3 regions of the Kitasatospora sp. NPDC058492 genome follow, and region 3 is predicted to be linked to each of the others. Evidence: riboswitches for the same ligand, from Rfam matches in the RefSeq annotation. Region 3 holds a riboswitch; each other region holds the start of a gene.

Region 1 (7,879 bases), on a different contig from region 3:
CGAAGAGCAGTTGGACGGCGCCGGTCACCGGGTGCCGGACGGGGGTGGCCCGGACGCCGAACACCTCGGCCAGCAGGGCGGGTCGGAGCACCTCGGCGGGCGGCCCCGAGGCGACGATCCGGCCGGCCCGTAGCACGTACAGCAGGTCGCAGTGGCCGGCCGCCAGGTTGAGGTCGTGCAGCGCGGTGAGCACCGTCGGGCCGGCCTCCCGGACCAGCGCCAGCACGTCCAACTGGTGGGCGATGTCCAGGTGGTTGGTGGGCTCGTCCAGCACCAGCAGCCGGGGCTCCTGGACCAGCGCGCGGGCGATCAGCACCCGCTGCTTCTCGCCGCCGGACAGGCTCAGGAAGCCCCGCCCGGCCAACTGCTCGGCGCCGACCTTGCGCAGCGCCTCCGCGCAGCGCGCGTGGTCGTCCGCACCCGGGCCGCCCAGGCCGCGCCGGTGCGGCAGCCGGCCCATGGCGACCACCTCGGCCACCGTGAAGTCGAACTCGGCGGAGTACTCCTGGGGGAGCGCGGCCACCCGCCGGGCGGCCTCGCGCGCGGTCAGCGCGTGCAGGTCCGTGCCGTCCAGCAGGACGGCCCCGGCGGCCGGCCGCAGCGCCCGGTAGACGCAGCGCAGCAGCGTCGACTTGCCGCTGCCGTTCGGTCCGATCAGTCCGACCACCTGCCCGGCGGCGGCGTCCAGGGCGACGTCGTGGACCAGCCGGGCACCGGCCAGCTCGACCGAGACGGAGTCCAGGGCGAGATCCATCAGCGGCCTCCGAAGGAATAGCCGCGACGGCGCATCAGCAGCAGGAAACAGGGCACCCCGAGCACCGCGGTGACCACCCCGACCGGCAGTTCGGCGGGCGCCAGCAGGGTGCGCGAGACGATGTCCACCCAGACCAGCAGCAGCGCCCCGGCGAGCGGCGCGACCAGCAGCACCCGGCGGTGCCCGGCGCCGACCAGCATCCGGGCCAGGTGCGGCACCATCAGCCCGACGAAGCCGATCGCCCCGCTGACGGCCACCACCGTGCCGGTGACGGCGGCGGTCACCACGAACAGCTCGCGGCGCAGCCGGTCCGGGTCCACGCCCAGCGAGGCGGCCGTCTCGTCGCCCATGGCGAGCGCGTCCAGCCGGCCGGCGGCGCAGGCCAGGTACGCCAGGCCGGCCAGCACGGTGGCGGCGGCGATCGGCACCGAGCCCCAGGTGGCGCCGCCGAGGCTGCCGAGCAGCCACATCATGGCGTCCCGGGCGGCCTCGCCGCGGGCGGCCGCGAAGACCATCAGCGCGGTGACGGCGGAGAAGCCGTAGGAGAGCGCGGTGCCGGTGAGCACCAGCCGCAGCGGGGTGAGCCCGTAGGCCGTCCGCGCCGCGAGGTAGACCAGCACCATGGCGACCAGCGCGGAGCCGAACGCGGAGGCCGAGATCGCCCACACCCCGAGCGAGGCGAAGGCGCCGAGCAGCAGCACCGCGTTGGCGCCGACGGCCGCGCCGGAGGAGATGCCGAGTACGAACGGGTCGGCCAGCGCGTTGCGCACCAGGGCCTGGACGGCGACCCCGGTGGCGGCCAGCCCGGCGCCGACCACGGCGGCCAGCACGGCGCGCGGCAGCCGGATCTCCCAGACGATCGCGTAGGCGGCGGCCTCCTCCGCCTCCAGCCGTCCGCCCGTCAGCCCGGCGGCCAGCAGCCGCAGGACGCGGGGCAGGCCGATCCCGGAGGCGCCCAGCGCCACGCCGCAGAGCAGCGAGAGCAGCAGGGCGGCGGCCAGGCCGACGGCGAGCGGGAGGGCGGGTATTCGGCGGGCGGGCGGGCTCGTTGCGCCACTGCCCGCGGCTGCGGTGCTGCTCACGGTGCGCCTTGCCTCGGGCCGCGGGTGCGCGGGGGCGGCACCGGTCGGGCGCGGGCCCGGGCGCCATCCCCTCGCAGTCCACGGCGAGTTGTCGGGAGTTCAGCGGCCGGGGGCGATCGGGCTGGCGCGGCCCCGGGGGCCGTGCTCACCGTTGCGGGTCAGCGCCGGATTCACACCGGACTTCCCCCTCGGACGCCCTGGCAGCATAACAGCCACTCAGGCTAGGCAACCCTTACCGGGCTCGGGTGGGGCGTGAACGCACGACCGCCCCCGTCCGGGCTCGCGGACGGGGGCGGTCGGGTGGCGACGCGTCAGGCTCAGGCCTGCTTGGTCTCCCAGAAGATCTTGTCGACCTCGGCGATCAGGTCCAGCAGGGCCTGGCCGGTGGCGGGGTCGGTGGACGCCTTGGCGGCCGAGGCGGCCTTCAGGGTGTCGTTGATCAGCTGGTGCAGCTGCGGGTACTTCTCGAAGTGCGGGGCCTTGAAGTAGTCGCTCCACAGCACCGAGATGTGGTGCTTGACGGCCTCGGCACGCTGCTCCTTGATGATCAGGGCGCGGGTGCGGAAAGCCGGGTCCTCGTTGGCCTGGTACTTCTCCTGGGTGCCCTTGACCGACTCGGCCTCGATCCGGGCCTGCGCCGGGTCGTACACGCCGCAGGGCAGGTCACAGTGGGCGTGGGCGGTGGCGCGCGGTGCAAACAGACGAGAGAACATGGGAGTCCTTCCTTAGATCGTCTTCCCGCGCCCGAGATTACCCTTCCGCCCCCGGGGTTTCGCGATCGGGCGGTGGGCCTAGGGCAAAAGGCGGACCCGGAACCGGGGTAATCCGGACATCGAACGGATCGAACGGGGTGACGGTCCGTACGGCAGACTGGGACCGGGCGGTCCGGGAGGAGGAGTCGTGGCGCGGAGCACGGAACCAGCGGGTACGGAACCGGCGGGCACGGAACCGGCGGGCACGGAACCCCGGGGGCGGGGCCGGGGCGGCGGCGCGGTGCCGTTCGGGCTGGTCGACGTGGCGGGCCCGTCGATGGTCCCGACCCTGCGCGAGGGCGACCAGTTGCTGGTGCGCTACGGCGCGCCGATCCGGCCCGGCGCGGTGGTGCTCTTCCGGCACCCCTTCCAGCAGGACCTGCTGGTGGTGAAGCGGGCCGCCGAGCGGCGTCCGAGGGGCTGGTGGCTGCTGTCCGACAACCGGCCGGTGGACAGCGACAGCCGAAGCTACGGCCCGGTCCCGGACGAACTGGTGCTCGGCCGGGTGCTGCTGCGGCTGCGCCCGCGCCCGGCCTGGCTGGCGCCGGGGCGGCGGCTGGAGCGGCTGCTGCTGAGCACCCGGCTGGCCCGGGTGCCGGGCCTGGCCCGCCGCCTGGGCGTCTGGGCGGAGCAGCTCTGACCCCCTGGGCCCTGCCGGGGACCTAGCCGGCGGCGCCGAGTGCCGCGGCCTCGGCCTCCTGGCGCTTGCGGGCCCGGTACGCGGCGACGTTGGCGCGGGTCGCGCAGCGGTCCGAGCAGTAGCGGCGGGAGCGGTTGGTCGAGGTGTCCAGGTAGGCGTTGCGGCAGGGCGCGGCCTGGCAGATGCCGAGCCGGTCGGCGCCCAGCTCGGTCAGGTGGACGGCCAGGCCCATGCAGGCGACCGCGCTGAAGTGCGCGGTGGCGGTCGGCGAGTTGTCGGCCAGGTGCAGGTGCCAGCGCGGCCGGCCGGCGTCGTCCAGGTAGTCGTGCCCGGAGACCAGCGGGCTGACCGGGTACTCCATCAGCAGGCTGTTCAGCAGGTCGACGCCCCGGATCTCGTCGCCCTCGGCGGCGGCCTCGAAGACCCCGCGCAGCCTGGTCCGCACCGCCCGCAGCCGGGGCAGGTCGGACTCGTCGGCCTGTGCGGCGGCCCGCGAGGAGTCGGAGAACAGGCCGCGCACCGCGTCCACGGACGTCAGCGTGTCGGTGCCGCGTTCGGGCTCCTCGGTGTTCACCAGCCGAACGGCGAGATCGGCGTACGAGGCGAGCTCCACGGAGGTCCTTCCAAAAGGTCGGTAACGGGCTGATTGCGTCCAGCCTATTACCTGGGTGGGGAAAACGTCGGCGCCCGGCAGGAGCAGCCTGCCGGGCGCCGGTCGGTACGGTTCTACAGCACCTTGGAGAGGAAGGCGCGGGTGCGCTCGTGCCGGGGGTCGGTGAGCACCTCGCGGGGGTTGCCGGACTCGACCACCACACCGCCGTCCATGAACACCAGCGCGTCGCCGACCTCGCGGGCGAAGCCCATCTCGTGGGTGACGACCACCATGGTCATGCCCTCCTCGGCGAGGCCGCGCATGACGTCGAGGACGTCGCCGACCAGTTCGGGGTCGAGCGCCGAGGTGGGCTCGTCGAACAGCATCAGCTTGGGCTTCATGGCCAGCGCGCGGGCGATCGCGACGCGCTGCTGCTGGCCGCCGGAGAGCTGGGAGGGGTAGTTCTTCGCCTTGTCGGCGAGGCCGACCCGCTCCAGCAGGACCATCGCCCGCTCCCGGGCGGCGGCCTTGCTCTCGCCCTTGACCTGGACCGGGGCCTCCATGACGTTCTCGACGGCCGTCATGTGCGGGAACAGGTTGAAGCGCTGGAAGACCATGCCGATGTCGCGCCGCTTGACGGCGACCTCGCGGTCCTTGAGCTCGTAGAGCTTGTCGCCCTTCTGCTGGTAGCCGACCAGTTCGCCGTCCACCCAGAGGCGTCCGCCGTTGATCTTCTCCAGGTGGTTGATGCACCGCAGGAAGGTCGACTTGCCGGAGCCGGAGGGGCCGATCAGGCAGAACACCTCGCCCTGCTTGACCTCCAGGTCGATGCCCTTGAGCACGTGCACGGAGCCGTAGGACTTGTGGACGCTCTCGGCGCGCACCATCGGCTGCCCGGTGGCGGCGGCCGGGGTCTTGCTCAGGTCGGTCATACGTGACCACCTCCCTCAAGCCCCGGGACGACGTCGGCGCCGGTCTTCGGGGCGGGCTTCCCGGCGAACAGGCCCCGCAGCCGCTGCACCGGGGTGGGCGGGAGGGTCCGGTTGGAGCCGCGGGCGTAGTAGCGCTCGATGTAGTACTGGCCGATGGTCAGCAGCGAGGTGAAGAACAGGTACCAGAGGCTGACCACGATCAGCAGCGGGATGTTCTGGTAGTTCCGGGAGTAGATGACCTGACCGGCCCGGAAGATCTCCTCCAGGGAGATCACGCTGACCAGCGAGGTGGTCTTGAGCATCGAGATGGTCTCGTTGCCGGTCGGCGGGATGATCACCCGCATGGCCTGGGGCAGGACGATCCGGCGCATGGTCTGGAACCGGCTCATGCCGAGCGCGTGGGCGGCCTCGGTCTGGCCCTCGTCCACCGACTGGATGCCGCCGCGGACGATCTCCGCCATGTAGGCGGCCTCGTTGAGGCCGAGGCCCAGCAGGGCGGCGACGAAGGTCGGGATCAGGACGTTGGTGTCCGCGGACCAGAACTCCGGCCCCCACGGGACGCCGATCGACAGCTTGGCCCAGATCAGGCCGAGGAAGTTCCAGAACACCAGCTGCACCAGCACCGGGGTGCCGCGGAAGACCCAGATGTACATCCAGGCGGTGCCGGAGAGCAGGGGGTTCGGGGACAGGCGCATCACGGCGAGGACGATGCCGCCGATCACGCCCATCAGCATGGAGAGGACGGTCAGTTCCAGCGTGACGACCATGCCGTGCACGATGCTGTCGTGGAACAGGTACTGCCCGACGATGTCCCACTTGAAAGCGGGGTTGGTGAAGAGGGCGCTCAGCAGCATCGCCGCGAGCAGGGCGATGACGACGGCGCCCACCCAGCGTCCGGGGTGGCGGACCGGGACGGCCTTGATGGTCTCAGGCCGTCCCTCCTCCGCCTTCCCCTTGTCCAGAGAGTTCACGGTGTGGCCTCGGGGGAGAGAGGGAGCAGGCGGACGGTCAGTTCACGGCGCCGTTGACGGTCGACTTGTCGAGGGCGCCGGACTCGACGCCCCACTTGGTGAGGATCTGCTTGTAGGTGCCGTCGTCGATCAGCGACTGGACGGCGCCCTGGATCGCGGGGGTGAGCTTGGAGCCCTTGGCGACGGCGACGCCGTAGGGGGCCACGCCGTAGGTGGAGCCGAGCTTCTCCAGCTGGCCGCCGGCCTGCTTGATCGCGTAGTCGACGACCTGGGAGTCGGCCATCATCGCCTGGTCGCGGCCGGAGACGACGGCGTTGGTGACGTCCGTCTGGAGGTCGAACTTGTCGCCGTCGTTCTGGATGCCCGGCTTCCCGTTCTTGGCGCAGTCCGGGTTGCGGGTGTCCTTGATCTCGTCGGCCTGGGTGGTGCCGGTCTGGACGGCGACCTTCTTGCCGCACAGGTCGTTGGGGTCGACCTTGTCGGGGTTGCCCTTCTTGACCGCGATGGCGCTGCCGGAGTTGAAGTAGGTCACCATGTCGACGACCTGCTCGCGCTCCTTGTTGTCCGTGAAGGACGACATGCCGAGCTGGAACTTGTTCGACTGGATGCCGGGGATGATCGCGGTGAAGCCGGAGTCCTGGACGTCGGCCTTCAGCCCGAGCTTGGCCGCGATGGCGTTGGCCAGGTCCACGTCCATGCCGATGACCTTGCCGCTGTCGTCCTTGAACTCGTCCGGCGCGTACGAGGCGTCCGCGCCGACCAGGAGCTTGCCGGAGGACTTGACGTCGGCGGGGACGAGGGCGGCGAGCTTGTCGTCGGCCTTGACCGCGTTGACGGTCGCGGAGGCGTTGGGCGCGCCGCTGCCGCCGTCGCTCTTGCTGCTGCTGCAGCCGGTCAGGACGAGGGTGACGGAGGCGGCAACCGCGCCGGCCGCGAGAAGCCGGGTGCGCTGGGTACGGGCGGTCATGAGGGGGATCTCCTCCTGAGGGAGAGGGCGGGCGGAGCGCGCCGCGGGGGCGGCACACCGGGGCGGCAGGGTCGTACGGCGCTGTACGGGTGTATTTCGCTGTACGTCGTCGTACGTGCAGGGCCGGGTGGTGCGGTGCCTGTGCGGACGGGCCGCCCAGGTTGCTACGGGGTACTGCTTCCGCCACCCTCCGCCGAGGTGGACGTCAAGCGAACCGCCTCGACCAGTGGCCGGCTCGATCCGAGATGGGGGGAATCCTGCCATCTGTGAACGGTCAGATGGCCCTCATCCAGATCAAAATCGGATAACGAGGGCCCGGGCTGTCCGCTATTCGGACTTATTCCGTGTTCCTGTCACTCCGTGCATAAGTATGCAGATCCCTCTGCCCGGTGCCCGGAGGCCCGCCGCCCCGGCTCGGATGCCGCCGTCGACCACGGCGCAGGGACGTGCGGCCGCCACGGTGACGCGTGGGTGTACGCGAAATGGCGGACATGCGATCCGGCCATCCCGCACTCCCGGGCCCGGCAGCGGGTGTGTCAGAATTCGGTACCGGGTGACCCCCGAACGCTCGAACCAGACCGACGAGCCCCGACAGGCTCGGGGTGTCCGGGAACGGAAGTCATCACGTGGCTCCGTATCCGGGACGCCGACTCCCCAGCGCGTCTGCGTTCACTCCTGCGGGTGCGCGTGCCGCCATCACCGTTGCCGCCGCCGGAGCCCGGCGCTTCCGACGCCGGGCCCCGGTGACGCGACAGCTCGGCGATGAACTGCACGTGACGAGGACGAAAAGGCATAGGTGCGATGCCTTGGTCCGACCTACGCTCGGCCCGGAAGCACAACGCGGACCAACAAGACCCATAAAACCCTCATCCGAGGGCGCCGCCCGACGGCAGCGCCCCGACCCAGCCCCCGGGTCCGCTTCGGCGTACCCGGTTTCCGGTTTCCGGACGGGTCGTCCTGTCCGTCGGTCGCGCACCCTCGCCAGATCAATGACGAAGAGGTCATCGTGGCAGCGGAGATCATCAGCAGCACCCAGGACACCGTCGATCCGGTCGACGCCGTTTTCGCGCTCCACCGCGGCGGCAAGATGGAGATCAGGGCGACCGTCCCGGTGCGCGACGCGGACGACCTGTCCCTCGCCTACACGCCCGGTGTCGCCCGCGTCTGCACGGCCATCGCCGAGCAGCCG
Region 2 (7,879 bases), on a different contig from region 3:
CTGGACCTCGGGGTCGAGGAGGGCGCCGAACTCGTCGTCGACGGGCGGGACTTCCGGCTGGAGGGGCACGAGGACGGCTACTTCCTCGGCGCCTCGCTGTTCGACCGCGTCACGCCCGACATGCGGATCTACCGGGAGGAGATCTTCGGCCCCGTCCTGACCGTGCTCCGCGCCGCCGACTACGAGGAGGCGCTGCGCCTGCCCGGCGAGCACGAGTTCGGCAACGGCGTGGCCGTCTACACCCGGGACGGCGACACGGCGCGGGACTTCGCCCGCCGGGTGAACACCGGCATGGTCGGCGTCAACGTGCCGATCCCCGTGCCGGTCGCGTACCACACCTTCGGCGGCTGGAAGCGCTCCGGGTTCGGCGACCTCAACCAGCACGGGCCGGACTCGATCCGCTTCTACACCCGCACCCGCACCGTCACCTCGCGCTGGCCCTCCGGGGTCAAGGAGGGCGCGAGCTTCACCATCCCGACGATGGGCTGAGGGCGCCGTGCACGACCTCACAGAGGACCAGCTCGCCATCGCGGCGACCACCCGGGCCTTCGCCCGCGAACACCTGGCGCCGAACGCGGTCGCGTGGGACCAGGCCAAGCACTTCCCGGTGGACGTGCTGCGCAAGGCGGCGGACGTCGGCCTGGCCGGTGTCTACGTCCGCGAGGAGTCCGGCGGCTCCGGGCTCACCCGCGCCGACGGCGTGCTGGTGTTCGAGGCGCTGGCCACCGGCTGCCCGTCCATCGCCGCCTACCTGTCCATCCACAACATGGTCGCCTGGATGATCGACCGCTACGGCGACGACGCCCAGCGCGCCCGCTGGCTGCCGGGCCTCAGCGCCATGGCGACCCCCGCCAGCTACTGCCTCACCGAGCCCGGCGCGGGCTCGGACGCGGCGGCACTGACCACCCGAGCCCGCCGGGACGGGGCGCACTGGGTCCTCGACGGCGTCAAGCAGTTCATCTCGGGCGCAGGGGCCTCCCAGGTCTACCTGGTGATGGCCCGCACCGGCGGACCGGGGGCCGGCGGGGTGTCCGCGTTCGTCGTCGAACGCGACGACGCCGGCGTCTCGTTCGGGCCCGACGAGAAGAAGATGGGCTGGAACGCCCAGCCCACCCGCCAGGTGCGGCTGGACGGCGTCCGGCTCCCGGCCGACCGCCTCCTGGGAGCCGAGGGCGAGGGCTTCCGGATCGCCATGAACGGGCTGAACGGCGGCCGGCTCGGCATCGCCGCCTGCTCCCTCGGCGGAGCGCAGGACGCCCTGGAGCGGGCCACCCGCTATCTGGCGGACCGCGAGGCGTTCGGCGCCCGGCTCCTGCACGCCCAGGCGCTGCAGTTCCGGCTCGCCGACATGGCCACGGAGCTGGAGGCGGCCAGGTCGCTGCTCTGGCGGGCCGCCTCGGCCCTGGACCGGGGGGACCCCAGAGCGCCGGAGCTGTGCGCGATGGCCAAGCGGCACGCCACCGACACCGGCTTCGAGGTCGCCAACCAGGCGCTCCAACTGCACGGCGGCTACGGCTACCTGGCCGAGTACGGCATCGAGAAGATCGTCCGCGACCTGCGGGTGCACCAGATCCTGGAAGGAACCAACGAGATCATGCGCGTCATCGTCGCCCGCGGCCTGACCGGGGCCGCGTGATGGCCGGGAACGACCTCGACGAGGTCCTGGTCCACCGCGAGGGCCGGGCGGGCCTGATCGTCCTCAACCGCCCCGCGGCCCTGAACGCCCTCACCCACGGCATGGTGCGAAGGATCTCCGAAGCCCTGGACGCGTGGGAGGAGGACCAGCGGGTCGACACCGTGGTCATCACCGGCGCCGGTGAGCGGGCCTTCTGCGCCGGCGGCGACATCGTCGCCATCCACCGCGCCGCCACCGGCGCGGACCCGGGCGCCGTCGAGGAGTTCTGGCGCGACGAGTACCGCCTCAACGCCCGCATCGCCCGCTACCCCAAGCCCTACGTCGCGCTCATGAGCGGCATCGTGATGGGCGGCGGGGTCGGGGTCTCCGCCCACGGCAGCGTCCGGATCGTCACCGAGACCACACGCGTCGCCATGCCCGAGGCCGGCATCGGCTTCGTCCCCGACGTCGGCGGCACTTACCTGCTCGCCCTCGCACCCGGCGAGCTGGGTACCCACCTCGCCCTGACCGCGGGCTCCGTCGGCGCCGCGGACGCGCTGCTCTGCGGCCTCGCCGACCACTTCGCCCCGGCCGAGCGGCTGCCCGCGCTGCTGGACGACCTGGCCGAACTCCCCGTGCACGACGCCCTCGAACGGAACGTCGGGCCCGCACCGGCCGGCCTGCTGGACGGTCGGCGGGCCTGGATCGACCACTGCTACGGGGCCGACACCGTGGAGGAGATCCTCGACCGCCTGCGGGACAGCGGCGAACCGGAGGCCAAGGAGGCCGCGGACCGGATCGCCGCCAACTCGCCCGCCGCCGTGAAGGCCACCCTCGCCGCCCTGCGCCGGGCCCGCACCCTCGGCCCGCTGGAGGCCGTCCTCGACCAGGAGTACCGGACCTCCTGCGCGGCGCTCTCCACACCGGACCTGGCCGAGGGGATCCGCGCCCAGGTCATCGACAAGGACCGCTCCCCGCGGTGGAACCCGTCGACGCTGAGCGCCGTCGAACCCGCCACGGTGGCCCGCTACTTCGCCCCGCTCGGCGACCGGGAACTCGGCCTGTCCCCCACCACACCCCTGGAGCGCTGGTGACCCACCGCAACGGATTCAACGGAGTCATCGGATTCATCGGACTCGGCAACATGGGCGGCCCGATGGCTGCCAACCTCGCCACGGCCGGACACACCGTGACCGGCTACGACCTGGCGCCGGAGGCACTGCGGCGGGCGTCCCGGACGGAGAGCGGCGTCCGTCCGGCGCGGTCCGCGACCGAGGCGGTACGGGAGGCCGACGTCGTCATCAGCATGCTGCCGGCCGGCCGGCACGTGCTGGCCGCCTACGCGGACCTGCTGCCCGCCGCCCACCCGGGAACGCTCTTCGTCGACTGCTCCACGATCGACGTCGCGGACGCCCGGGCGGCGCACGACCTGGCCGTGAACGCCGGGCACCGGGCCGTGGAGGCGCCGGTCTCCGGCGGGGTGGTCGGTGCCACGGCCGCGAGCCTCACCTTCATGGTCGGAGCCGCCGAGCCGGACTTCGAGGCGGCTCGACCGGTGCTGGAGGCGATGGGCCGCAAGGTCGTGCACTGCGGACCCCCCGGTGCGGGGCAGGCCGCGAAGATCTGCAACAACATGATCCTGGGCATCTCGATGATCGCGGTCAGCGAGGCCTTCGTGCTCGGGGAGAGCCTCGGGCTCAGCCACCAGGCCCTCTACGACGTCGCCTCGACCGCCTCCGGCCAGTGCTGGGCGCTCACCACCAACTGCCCCGTCCCCGGACCGGTGCCGACCAGCCCGGCCAACCGCGACTACGCGGCCGGGTTCGCCGCCGCCCTGATGGCCAAGGACCTCGGCCTCGCCGCCGGGGCCGCCGACGCCGCCGGCCTGCCCACCGAACTCGGACGCAGGGCGGCACAGCTGTACGCGGACTTCGCGCAGGCCGACGACGGCGCCGGCCTGGACTTCTCGGCGATCATCACCACCCTGAGGGAGGACGGCAAGTGACCGGCTACGAGACGATCCTGGTCGAGCGCAAGGGCCGGGTGGGGCTGATCACGCTCGACCGGCCCAAGGCGCTCAACGCGCTCAACACCCTCCTGATGAACGAAGTCGCGCAGGCGGCAACGGAGTTCGACCGTGACCCGGAGATCGGCTGCCTGGTCATCACCGGCTCGGAGAAGGCCTTCGCGGCCGGCGCCGACATCAAGGAGATGCAGTCCCTCGACTTCGTCGACGCCTACCTCGGCGACTGGTTCGCCGCCTGGGACCGCTTCGCCGCGCTGCGCAAGCCCGTGGTGGCGGCGGTGGCGGGCTACGCGCTGGGCGGCGGCTGCGAGCTGGCGATGCTGTGCGACATCCTGCTGGCGGCGGACACCGCGAAGTTCGGGCAGCCGGAGATCAAGCTCGGCGTGATCCCGGGCATCGGCGGTTCGCAGCGGCTGACCCGGGCGGTCGGCAAGGCGAAGGCGATGGAACTGTGCCTGACCGGCCGGATGATGGGCGCCGAGGAGGCCGAGCGGGCCGGCCTGGTCTCCCGGATCGTCCCGGCGGACCAGCTGCTGGCCGAGGCCCTGACGGTGGCCGAGACGATCGCGGCGATGTCCACCCCGGCGGCGGTCATGCTCAAGGAGAGCGTCAACCGCTCGTACGAGACCACGCTCGCCGAGGGCGTGCGCTTCGAACGGCGCCTGTTCCACGCCACGTTCGCCACGACGGACCAGAAGGAGGGCATGGCGGCCTTCGCCGAGAAGCGCCCGCCGGAGTTCCTCAACCGCTGACGGTCCGAGCAGTTCGCGGCGCGATGTGGCGCGATGTGACGCACGAACCCTTGACCGGATCTTTTCCGTATCGCCATGATGGGCCGTCAAGTTGTGACTCCGCCGCTGGGGGAAGTCCGGTTCGAATCCGGCGCTGACCCGCAACGGTAGGCCGCCGACTCCACGTCGGCGGCGAGCCCGAGTACCCGGCGGCGGAGGTGTGTCGTCCCCTCCTCCCGTCGTGGTCTGCGGGCCGGAGCTCCGAGGGCTGCCCGGCTTGTTGCCGCCGCCCTCCGGGCCCCTGCGTGCGGGCCCGGAAAGGCCCACCGTGTCCCCGTTCCGACGCCCCCTGCGCCTCTTCGCGATACCCGCGCTCGCCCTCGCCACCGTCCTCCCGGCGGCCGCTGCCGCCCAGGCCGCGCCTGCCGCCGCGACCTCGTCCTCGACGATCCGCCCCGACGCCGCCGCGGGCGGCTGGCTCGCCCGCCAGCTCGTCGACGGCGACCACTTCGAGTCCGTCTTCAACGGGACCGCCTACCCCGACCAGGGCCTGACCATCGACGCCGTACTGGCCTTCGCCGCCTCGCGCAGCTCCGACCAGGCCGCCGCGAAGGCCACCGCCTGGCTGGCCAAGCCCGAGATCATCAGCGGCTACCTCGGCGACGGCACCACCGAGGCCTACGCCGGGGCGACCGCCAAGCTGCTGCTCGCCGTCGAGGTGCGCGGCGGGAACCCGACGGCCTTCGGCGGCGTCGACCTGCCGGCCCGCCTGCGCTCGCTCCAGACCGCCGAGGGCCGGTTCTCCGACCGCTCGCAGTGGGGCGACTACAGCAACGCCTTCGGCCAGTCCCTGGCCCTGATCGCCCTGCACCGTACGACCGGTGGCGCCCCGGCCGCGGCCGTCGACTTCCTCGCCAACAGCCAGTGCGCGGACGGCGGCTACCCGGTCGCCTTCGGCCAGGCCACCTGCACCAGCGACCCGGACGCCACCGCGCTCGCCGCCCAGGCCCTCGCCGCCACCGGCCGCACCGCCAAGGCCAACGCCGGGCTCGGCTGGCTGACCGCCCACCAGAACGCCGACGGCGGCTTCCCGGCCGCCGGGGCCGCCGCGTCCAACGCCAACACCACCGGCCTCGCCACGCAGACACTGCTCTCCGGCGGGCGCTTCGTGGCCGGCCTCAAGGGCTGGAGCAGCCTGGTCAAGCTCCAGCAGGGCTGCGCCACGGACCCGGGCGTGCGCGGGGCGGTCGCCTACGACGCGACCGGCTTCAACCCGGCCACCGGCGCCCGGGCCACCGCGCAGGCCGTCCTCGGCCTGGCCGGCACCCCGCTGGCCACCCTCTCCGCCGCCGGTGCCCGCCCGGACGCGCCCGTGCCGGCCTGCCCGGCGACCACCCGCTGACCACCCGCTGACCCCGAGAGGAGAGCTCCGATGACCGACACCCCGGCGCCCGCGCGCCCGGCCCGCCGCACCCTCGGCTCGATCGCCGCCGCCGCTGCCCTGACCGCCGGCCTGCTCGGCGCCTCCGCCGTCCAGGCCCCGAAGGCGCAGGCCGCCGCCTGCGACGGCACCACCGGCGTCACCGTCGTGGTCGACTTCACCGCCGTCGGCGGCGGTATCCAGACCGGCTGCGCACCCGGCGACCCCGCCAGCGGCCTGGCCGCGCTGACCGGCGCCGGGTTCGCGTACACCTTCCACCCGCGCTACCCGGGCTTCGTCTGCACCATCAACGCCCTGCCGACGACCTGCACCAACCCCACCGGCAGCGCCTACTGGTCGTACTGGCACGCCCAGCACGGCGGCCCCTGGTCGTACAGCAACCTCGGCGCGGGCAGCTACAACCCGGCACCCGGCGACGTCGAGGGCTGGTCCTTCGGCGCCGGCGCCCAGCCGGGCGTCACCGCGCCCTGACCTCCGGAGACACCCCGGTGCCCCGGCCCCTCCGGAAGGGGGGCCGGGGCACCGGCGGTGCGGCACGTTCGGCGCCGCCGGGCGAGCAGCACCATGGTGGCCGTCGCAGCGGTGAACAACAGGGTGTTCACCACGCTCCCGCCGGTGGTCAGCAGCCGTGGGACAAGGCAACCGCCTGGTCCCGCCAGGTCCACACCCTCGCTGTTCGACACGCCAGCTCAGCTCTCGTCCGAGCATCTCCAGGACGGCGGTGTGGCCGTTGCGTGTTTCTGAACTCAACTAATACGTAAGGAACTTGAGGCGAAGGACCCTGGTCTGCAGAAGCTGGGCGCCGGGACGTGTGAGCGGCCCCGCGTACCGGAATCGGTGCGCGGGGCCGCTGTGGGGCATCGGGTGGTTCAGCAGTGGGGCGGGTCGGGCGCGTTGTGGAATAGAACCGCACCCCGACCGCGCAGTCCAGGCCGCAAACCCGCCAGGCTCCGCCCCGATAACTCCCTTGTGCGGCGGGTGGGTTGGGTCCTGTCGGGTCGCGAAGAGGCTGGTCTGGGGCGTCGGCGTCGGGCGGTGCGGGCTCGGGCCGCCGGGGGCCCGGTGGAAGTCCCTCCGTGCACCCGGCGTGATGTGATGGCAGGTCAGCTCGCTGCTTCCGCGTCCAGGACGGCCAGGGTATCCGGATCAGTTGCCGTAGCAGAGCGAGACGGTGTCGCCGAGGTGAACGGTGGTGGCCCGGGTGGCGGTGGTGGCGGTGGTGCCGTCCAGGGTGATCTTCCAGGTGGAGGAGCCGCTGTTGGCGGTGCCGTTGATCGCGGTGACGGCGCCGGTGCCGGAGGACGGGGTGACGGCGGTGACGCAGCCGGCGGGGGTCGCGGATGCGGCGGCGTCGAGGACGTCGCCGAGGGTTGCGGTGGTGCCGGTCGGGGTGAGGGCGACGGCGCAGACCTTGAGTGCGCCGGTGCCGTCGTCGATGACCAGCGGGAGCTTGGCGGCGGTGCCGGGGACGAAGGTGGCGGTGGCGGCCCAGGCCGGCTCGCCGGCGGTGGTCGGGGCCGGCGGGGTGGCGGTGAAGCCGGCGCCGGCGACGGCGCGCAGGCCGTCGACGGAGGCGTAGGGGGAGGGGGAGGTGTCGGTGGGCAGGTACTTGAAGCCGCCGCCGGGCTTGAACTGCTGGGCGATCAGGAAGTCGACGGGGCTCTTGCCGGTGCCGCTGGTGAAGTCGGGGCCCTGGGGGTTGATGCCGCAGGCGTTGAGGCCGGAGACGGCCCAGCCGTTGGAGTCGGTGTTGACGCCGAACATGGCGTTGAAGGCGCCGGAGGCGGTGAGCTTGCCCTTGAGGAAGTTCTTGGCGGCGACGATCGCCGGGTCGGTGGCGGGGACGCCCCCGGTGCAGAGCGAGGCCATGGCGGCGCCGGTCATGTCGATGTCGCTGCCCTGGGCGAGGGCGTTCGGGTCGCCTGCGGCCTTGCTGAAGTTCCAGCCGCCGTCGTTGTGCTGGTTGGCGCGCACCGCCGTGACGGAGGCGTCGAGCAGCGGCTGCGGGACGCGGGGGTTGCCGGCCTGGGTCTTGGCGCCCGCGAGGGCGAGGAGGCCGAAGACGG
Region 3 (7,879 bases):
CGACTCGCCGTCATCGCCCCCGCCCTGGTTTCCGCCGCACGCGCGGTTGAACTCGACCCGGGAGAGGTCGAGTTCGTACAGGTTGTGGTCAGTCATCGCCTGCACCTTCCGGTATCGCTTCGGGGCAGCACGCAACGGCCCCGCCCCGCCCAGGACTTGGGCGGAAGACTCAAGGGGAGGGCCGGTCCGTCAACGCCACAGGTTGATGCGGGTGGTGAGCTGGTCGGCCGGCACCTGGCGCGGTGGGGTGTCCGGTTCGAACAGCGGCCGGACCAGCGCCCGGCCGTCCTGGGCGCCCACGATTTCGACCAGGCACCCGGTTGTCAGGTCCTTCCGGACTGGGTTGTTGTCGATCCGCTCCATGAGTTCCGCGTGTGTACGGCGGCGTGTGGTGCCGGGCGGCTGTGCGGAACCGTCAGTGGGCATGGAGCGCTCCTGTGGCTCTCGAATCATTTCGGCGAGTCACCAAAATACCGGGGCGTTGGGGTTATTCCTGCATGCTTTCCTGTTCCCTAGAGAACTCTTCACGGCCCATTTCAGGTGGCCGCTCCGGATGCGTGTGCAGGAAGTCGGACTGGCCGACTTCCTGCGCCGCGAAGGTCCGCTGGGGTCATTCCTGCCGGGTGGCTCGGCTATTGGCAGAGACCCTGCGGTGTCTGCCGCTCAAGTTTCTTGGCGATGACCTTCGAGTGATCACCGGGGATGTGGGCCAGACTGGCGTTGACGTACTCCGGCGTCGAGAGCAGTCCGGTGATCATGGTCGGCAGGAAGTAGCGGAGTTCCGTCGAGGTCCGCTCAAGGGTTGCCAGCTCAACCTGCTTCTTTTCTGCGCCGTTTCGGCGGAGGGTTCTGGCGTCCTGCCACTCTGGGCCCGCGATCCGCGCTGAATCCGATCTGTTGTCCATTGCGGCTTCCTTTGGGTTCTTATTCTTGAAGGAACTCGTCTCGGATCCCTTCGGCCAGTGCGCGCATGTCGTCTCCGTGTAGTGCTACGGCATCGAATTCGGAGAATTTTGACAGATAGACGCCGACATCTCGTGGATCGTGAGTGGTGATCTCTGAATGGAACGTCTCCACGATGACCAGGCGATCGTCATACATGCTGAAGCATGTCATTGGAAAGTCCGGCATTCGTCTGGCGAGAGGAATGGTCCCGATGGTTACGTTGGGAAGCCGGGACAGTGACACCAGGCGATCGAGCTGCGTAGCCATGACAGCAGGAGGGCAGATCCGCCAACGTAGTACATGTTCACAGATGAGGAAGTGGAACTGCCGCTGGCGGTCGTACAACACGGCCTGGCGCTCCAGTCGAGCTGCGATCGTCTTCGTCTTCGCCTCATCTGGCAGCTCCGGGTGCAAGGCGAAGACGGCTGAGACGTATTCGGCGCTCTGAAGCAAGCCAGGAATCAGCTGTCCCTGGAAGAGCCGGAGAAGGCACGTTCGGGCTTCGATGGCGTGCTGATGCTTCCAGTGGCCCATCCGGCGGAGTTCCCGCCGGGCGACCTCTTCGGTGGCCGCGCCACGGGCTGCTTCCAGGAACTCGGCCTTGGCCTCATCCGATATGCCGAGCGCGGTCAGGATGAGGTCCACGTCCTGCACGCTCGGCAGGGTCTTGCCGTTTTCGATCTTCGAAAGCTTGGCTGGAGACATGGAAGCCCTACGGGCGACGGTCTCGGCTGTCTTGGCCGATGCTCCCGGCTCTCTGGGCGCAGGGTCAAGAACCCGATCTTTCCAGAGCGGGAAAGTGGTTGGGCCGCCCCCGCCCGGCGTGAACGATGGCTGGGGGCGGGGGAGTTCAGAGGTGAGGTCGGTACAGACAGAGGTGCCCCGCGCGGCGGTGAGCCGGGCGGGGCACCTCTGGTGTGTCTGAGTGCTTTAGAAGTCGTCGTCGAAGGCGACGGAGCCTTCGACGGCGACCTGGTACGCGGAGACGCGGCGCTCGAAGAAGTTGGTCAGCTCCTGGACGTTCTGGAGCTCCATGAAGCCGAACGGGTTGGTGGACCCGTAGCGGATCGGCAGGCCGAGGCGGGCGAGGCGCTGGTCGGCCACGGCCTCCAGGTACTGGCGCATGGAGTCGGTGTTCATGCCGGCGAGGCCGTCGCCGCACAGGTCCTGGGCGAACTGGAGCTCGGCCTCGACGGCCTCTTCCAGCATCTCGGTGACCTGCTTGGCCATCTCGTCGTCGAAGAGGTCGGGCTCCTCCTCGCGGACCGTGTCGACGACCGACATCGCGAAGTCCATGTGCATGGACTCGTCGCGGAACACCCAGTTGGTGCCGGTGGCCAGGCCGTGCAGCAGGCCGCGCGAGCGGAACCAGTACACGTACGCGAACGCGCCGTAGAAGAACAGGCCCTCGACGCACGCCGCGAAGCAGATCAGGTTCAGGAGGAACGCGCGGCGGTCCTCCTTGGTCTGCAGCGAGTCGATGTGGTCGACGGCGTTCATGTACTTGAAGCAGAACTGCGCCTTCTGGCGGATGGAGGGGATGTTCTCCACCGCGGCGAAGGCCGCGTTGCGGTCCTCGGGGTCGGGCAGGTAGGTGTCGAGCAGCGTCAGGTAGAACTGGACGTGCACGGCCTCCTCGAACAGCTGGCGCGACAGGTACAGCCGCGCCTCCGGGGAGTTGATGTGCTTGTAGAGGCTCAGCACCACGTTGTTGGAGACGATCGAGTCCCCGGTGGCGAAGAAGGCGACCAGGCGGCCGATGAGGTGGCGCTCGCCCTCGCTGAGCTTGGCCAGGTCGGCGACGTCGGAGTGCAGGTCCACCTCCTCGACGGTCCAGGTGTTCTTGATCGCGTCCCGGTACCGGTCGTAGAACGACGGGTAGCGCATCGGGCGCAGGGTCAGCTCGAAGCCGGGGTCGAGCAGCATCTTCTCGCGGTCGGGGGTGCTCACTGGCAGGCCTCGCAGGACTCGGGGTTCTCCAGGGAGCAGGCCAGCGCGGCCTCCTCCTCCGGGGTGAGGGTCGGGGTGTTCACCGGCACGGGCGCGGGCGCGGGCGCGGCGGCGCGGGCGGCACCGGAGGCGGCCTGGGCGATCCGGGTCGCCGGGCGCGAGCGCAGGTAGTAGGTGGTCTTGAGACCGACCTTCCACGCGTAGGCGTACATCGAGCTGAGCTTGCCGATGGTCGGCGCCGCCATGAACAGGTTCAGCGACTGGCTCTGGTCGAGGTACGGCATGCGGGCCGCGGCCAGGTCGATCAGCGCGCGCTGGGGCAGCTCCCAGGCGGTGCGGTAGAGCGAGCGGACCTCGGCGGGCAGCCAGCCCAGTTCCTGGACGGAGCCGTTGGCCTCGCGCAGGGCGTCGCGGGTCTGCTGGTCCCAGACGCCGAGCTCCTTGAGCTCGCGCACCAGGTACGGGTTGACCTGGAGGAACTCGCCGGACAGCGTCTCGCGCTTGAACAGGTTGGAGACCTGCGGCTCGATGCACTCGTAGACGCCGGCGATGGACGCGATGGTCGCGGTCGGCGCGATGGCCAGCAGCAGCGAGTTGCGCAGGCCGGTCTCGGCGATGCGGGCGCGCAGCGCGGTCCAGCGGTCGGCCCACTGCGGGGCGGCCGTCGGGAAGTGGTCGATGTGCAGTTCGCCGCGGGCGGCGCGGGTCTCGCCGTAGGCCTCGTGGCGGCCCAGCTGCTCGGCCAGGTCGGCGGAGCGCTCGTACGCGGTGAGCATGATGCGCTCGGCGATGAGGGTGGACAGCCGCGCGGCCTCGGCGGAGTCGAAGTCGATCCGCAGCTTGAAGAAGACGTCCTGGAGGCCCATCACGCCGAGGCCGACCGGGCGCCAGCGGGAGTTGGAGGTGCCGGCCTCGGTGGTCGGGTAGAAGTTGATGTCCACCACGCGGTCGAGGAACGTCACGGCGGTGCGGACGGTGGCGTCGAGGCGCTCCCAGTCCATGGCGCCGAGCAGGTCGTCGACGGAGGCCCCGGGAGCGACGTGGGCGCCGAGGTTGACCGAGCCGAGGTTGCAGACGGCGGTCTCGGAGTCGTCCGTGACCTCCAGGATCTCGGTGCACAGGTTCGAGGAGTGCACCGTGCGGCCGGGCAGCGCGGTCTGGTTGGCGGCGCGGTTGGAGGCGTCCTTGAAGGTCATCCAGCCGTTGCCGGTCTGCGCCAGGGTGCGCATCATCCGGGCGTACAGGGTCTGCGCGGGGATGGTGCGCACGGCCTTGCCGGCCAGCTCGGCCTTGCGGTAGGCCTCGTCGAAGTCGGAGCCCCACAGGTCGACGAGCTCGGGCACGTCGGCGGGGGAGAAGAGCGACCAGTCCTCGTTGGCGTTGACCCGGCGCATGAACTCGTCCGGGATCCAGTGCGCCAGGTTGAGGTTGTGGGTGCGCCGCGCCTCTTCGCCGGTGTTGTCGCGGAGCTCCAGGAACTCCTCGATGTCGGCGTGCCAGGTCTCCAGGTAGACGCAGGCCGCGCCCTTGCGGCGGCCGCCCTGGTTGACGGCGGCGACCGAGGAGTCGAGGGTGCGCAGGAACGGGACGATGCCGTTGGACTTGCCGTTGGTGCCGCGGATCAGGCTGCCGCGCGAGCGGATGCGCGAGTAGGACAGGCCGATGCCGCCGGCGTGCTTGGACAGCCGGGCGATCTGCGCGTAGCGGTTGTAGATCGAGTCCAGGTTGTCCAGCGGGGAGTCGAGCAGGTAGCAGCTCGACATCTGCGGGTGCCGGGTGCCGGAGTTGAACAGGGTCGGCGAGGAGGTCAGGTACTCCAGCCGGCTCATCAGGCCGTACAGCTCGGCGACCTCGCGCACGGACTGCTCGCTGTCGCCGACCGCCAGGCCGCAGGCGACGCGGAGCAGGAAGTGCTGCGGGGTCTCGATGACCTTGCGGGTGATCGGGTGGCGCAGCAGGTAGCGGGACTGCACGGTGCGCAGGCCGAAGTACTCGAAGCGGTCGTCGCCGTGTACGTCGATCAGCGCGTCCAGGGCGGCGGCGTGCTTGGCGACGAAGGCGGCGGTGGTGTCACCGATCAGGCCCTCGTCGTGGCCGACGGCGATCGAGGCGGCGAAGGAGCGCGAGCCCTGGCTGTTCGCCTCGTCGACGATCTCCAGGGCGAGCAGCCGGGCGGCCAGCTTCGAGTACTGGGGGTCCTCGGCGATCATCGACGCGGCGGCGTCCACGGCCAGCCCGCGCAGCTCGGCGAAGTCCGAGCCGGCGTGGCGGCCGCGCAGCGCGGCGGCGGCGACATGGCCGGGGTCCACCTGGGGGAGGTCGACGCTGCGGTCGGTGAGCAGCCGAAGGAGCGCGCCGCCGGGGTCGGAGACCGTCGGGTCGGTGGGGGCGGGGCCGGTGCCCTGGGCGGGCAGGGTGGCTGAGGCAGCGGTGGTCAAGGCGCTCTCTCCTGGCGGCGATCGGCGGCGGTGATCGGGGGGTACCGGGCCGTTCGGGGCAGGGGAGCACGGCACGTACGCAGGAAGCGTCGCGCGACAGTGGCGTCCCCGGCCCGCCCGCGAGGCCCGGAAGGTAGTTCTCGTGCTGGCGCGGCCTCTGCGGGAGGGCCCGTGCGCACACCGTCGGCAGGTACTCGGACTCGCGGTGCGGCTGCTGGAGCCGCCCGCTCACCGCTGCGGGGCAGTCCCGGATTCGCACCGGGTTCCCCTGCATCGACAGCAGGATTGAGCATACATCTTGTGGTGTCTCTCTGATGCGACCCCACATGTAGTACGGCGCGGTGTGTCGGCGCGATAACCGGGGGTGCTGGGAGGGGGCGGGTCGTGGCCTTGGGGCGCCTCGGATCCGGGCTCCCGGGGCCCTGGTTCCGGGCTCCGGCGTCCTGGTTTCGATACGGAACGGTCACCGGGCGGACCGGCTGGCGGGGGCATGCCCTACGATCTGGGCGCATGAGCGAGCGAAGCGCCGAGGGGCGCGTTCCGCGAAGCGATCATCGAGCGAAGCGAGGGGGCGCGTGAGCGACGGAACTGGCGCACCCGGGCAGGGTCCGCAGGGAACGCCTCCCACCGGGCCGGGGGACGCGCACGGTCAGCAGCCGCCGGTGGTGCCCGGTCCGGTGTTGCCGCCGAGCGGGGGCTTCGGGCCGCCGCCGGCCTCGTACGGGCCTCCGGTGCCGCCCGCGCAGCCGCCCGCGCAGCCCGGCCCGCCGGGGCAGCCTCCGCTGCCGCAGCCGGGCCAACCGGGGCAGCAGCTGCCGCCGCAGTGGCAGCCGAACCCCCAGCCGCATCCCCAGGTGCATCCCCAAGGACACTCGCAGGCGCACCCGCAGCCGTACCCGCAGCCCCAGGCGCCGCAGCGCGCCGAGCCGAACTGGCAGGCGCTGGCGGACCGCAACGCGGCGGACGACAAGCGCCGCCGCCGGCTGCGGGCCCTCGGCGTGGCGGTCGCGGTCGTCCTGGTCGGCGGCCTGGTCGCGGGTGGTGCGGTGCTGCTGACGAAGGGCGACGGCGACAAGCCGACCGCCGGGCCGACCGCCTCGGCCTCCAACCGGCCGTCCTCCGCCGCACCGAGTGCCGCGCCGAATGCCGCCGGAACCCCGGGCGGGAACCCGTCCGGCACCCCGGGCGGCGCGCCGGACGACCCGTCGAAGCCGATCTGGGAGGCCGCCACCGACCCGGCGCCGCAGGACGCGGGGGCGCTGTTCTCCGCACTCCAGGTGACGGTCAACGGCGCCACCTGGAACCGGACCTTCGTCTCGCTGGACTCGCCCTGCTGGGACGGGAACTCGACGACCGGCGGGCTCGGCAAGGTCCTCGGTGACCAGGGCTGCCAGAAGGTGCTCCGGGCGACCTACGTCTCCGGCGACAGCGCGGTGACCGTCGGCGTCGCGGTCTTCGACCACAAGATCCAGGCCGAGACCTCGATGAAGAGCTACACCGGCCACCTCAAGGGCGCCGTCGCGCCGGGCGCGCCGGCCTTCTGCGCTACGCCGGGCTGCACCAACACGCACAACACCCTTGGCCGGTACGCCTACTTCACGGTCGAGGGCTCGGCGAAGGGCGGCAACACCGCCGACGCCGCCGCCACCGCGGCGGCCGCCGGCTTCGGCGAGCACGTGAAGGGCCAGCTGCTCCAGCGCGCCAAGGCCGCGTCCGCGGCCGCGCCGGGTGCGCCGGGGGCCGCCGCGGCCGGCTGATCCGCCGTGACACCCCGGCCCCGGCGGGTTCGCTCGCCGGGGCCGGGGGAGTGTGGCAGGCTCTCGGGGCAGTCATTCGCACGAGTGTTCCGGTTGTGTCCGCCTGGGCCGGTGCCGGCGAGCAACCGGAGGAGCGGTCCGTGGCCCTGCCCAGAGCCCTGCGCGGCAAGCCCGCCGTCCTGGCCGCGGCCGGGGTCGTGGTGGCCGCGGGCGCCGTGGCGCTGTTGCAGCGCGACGGCCGGGCCGACGGCGAACAGCCCGCCCGCGTCCCGGTGGCGGTCGGTTTCTCCGGCCGCACCCTGCCGCCGGAGGTCGGCCGGGACCTGCTCGCCCGGGACCCGCAGGCCTCGCCGAACGCCCGGGCCGTCCAGCAGCTGCTCGCCGACCTGGAGGGGCAGGCCCGCACCGGGCAGAGCGGCGGGACGGTGATCGGCCAGCACGTCGAGGCGCACAACGAGCGCAACAACCCCGAGTACGGCGACTACCGCGGCACCAAGCAGGTCGGCTACTACTACAAGAAGGCCGCCGACCTCACCGGCAAGCTGCCCGGCTTCGTCGAGACCGACCTCGGCCCCGGCTACGGCCAGACCGGTTGGGGTGTCGGCGACCCGCGCTCCTACTCGGCCGGCCGGTGGCCCACCTGCCGGGCCGGCTGGCAGTACACCGACGACGCCGTCGACCTGCTCTCCGCCGTCTGGTCCGGCCACCCGCGCGCCGACGACGGCAGCTACGGCACGGCCGGTGTCCAGCACAACTGCGACGGCACCACCACCGAACTGCCCGACAACG

What was found. Region 3 has a riboswitch for cobalamin ahead of ACFWPI_RS34190 (ribonucleoside-diphosphate reductase subunit alpha). Riboswitches for the same ligand answer to the same signal wherever they lie in the genome.
Positions count from the first base shown of each region.
Region 1: linked by a shared signal. The riboswitch ahead of ACFWPI_RS13035 (iron ABC transporter permease) and the one ahead of ACFWPI_RS34190 (ribonucleoside-diphosphate reductase subunit alpha) in region 3 are both predicted to bind cobalamin.
Region 2: linked by a shared signal. The riboswitch ahead of ACFWPI_RS05960 (peptidase) and the one ahead of ACFWPI_RS34190 (ribonucleoside-diphosphate reductase subunit alpha) in region 3 are both predicted to bind cobalamin.

Region 1 is NZ_JBHXMU010000016.1:14,508-22,386, forward strand. Features, by position in the region: gene ACFWPI_RS13030 (ABC transporter ATP-binding protein) at 1-754, opposite strand, end outside; gene ACFWPI_RS13035 (iron ABC transporter permease) at 754-1,836, opposite strand; cobalamin riboswitch at 1,926-2,065, opposite strand; gene sodN (superoxide dismutase, Ni) at 2,154-2,549, opposite strand; gene sodX (nickel-type superoxide dismutase maturation protease) at 2,866-3,228, shown strand; gene ACFWPI_RS13050 (CGNR zinc finger domain-containing protein) at 3,251-3,841, opposite strand; gene ACFWPI_RS13055 (amino acid ABC transporter ATP-binding protein) at 3,955-4,752, opposite strand; gene ACFWPI_RS13060 (amino acid ABC transporter permease) at 4,749-5,723, opposite strand; gene ACFWPI_RS13065 (ABC transporter substrate-binding protein) at 5,761-6,690, opposite strand; gene ACFWPI_RS13070 (NADP-dependent malic enzyme) at 7,697-7,879, shown strand, end outside.
Region 2 is NZ_JBHXMU010000006.1:33,142-41,020, reverse strand. Features, by position in the region: gene ACFWPI_RS05985 (CoA-acylating methylmalonate-semialdehyde dehydrogenase) at 1-489, shown strand, start outside; gene ACFWPI_RS05980 (acyl-CoA dehydrogenase family protein) at 497-1,636, shown strand; gene ACFWPI_RS05975 (enoyl-CoA hydratase/isomerase family protein) at 1,636-2,709, shown strand; gene mmsB (3-hydroxyisobutyrate dehydrogenase) at 2,706-3,620, shown strand; gene ACFWPI_RS05965 (enoyl-CoA hydratase) at 3,617-4,393, shown strand; cobalamin riboswitch at 4,461-4,601, shown strand; gene ACFWPI_RS05960 (peptidase) at 4,701-5,774, shown strand; gene ACFWPI_RS05955 (flagellar hook-length control protein FliK) at 5,805-6,284, shown strand; gene ACFWPI_RS05950 (hypothetical protein) at 6,960-7,879, opposite strand, start outside.
Region 3 is NZ_JBHXMU010000075.1:20,039-27,917, forward strand. Features, by position in the region: gene ACFWPI_RS34160 (DUF397 domain-containing protein) at 1-96, opposite strand, end outside; gene ACFWPI_RS34165 (hypothetical protein) at 190-426, opposite strand; gene ACFWPI_RS34170 (Scr1 family TA system antitoxin-like transcriptional regulator) at 633-905, opposite strand; gene ACFWPI_RS34175 (DUF5753 domain-containing protein) at 925-1,479, opposite strand; partial or broken gene ACFWPI_RS34180 (helix-turn-helix domain-containing protein) at 1,552-1,680, opposite strand; gene ACFWPI_RS34185 (ribonucleotide-diphosphate reductase subunit beta) at 1,876-2,871, opposite strand; gene ACFWPI_RS34190 (ribonucleoside-diphosphate reductase subunit alpha) at 2,892-5,309, opposite strand; cobalamin riboswitch at 5,501-5,643, opposite strand; gene ACFWPI_RS34195 (hypothetical protein) at 6,188-7,090, shown strand; gene ACFWPI_RS34200 (glycoside hydrolase family 26 protein) at 7,231-7,879, shown strand, end outside.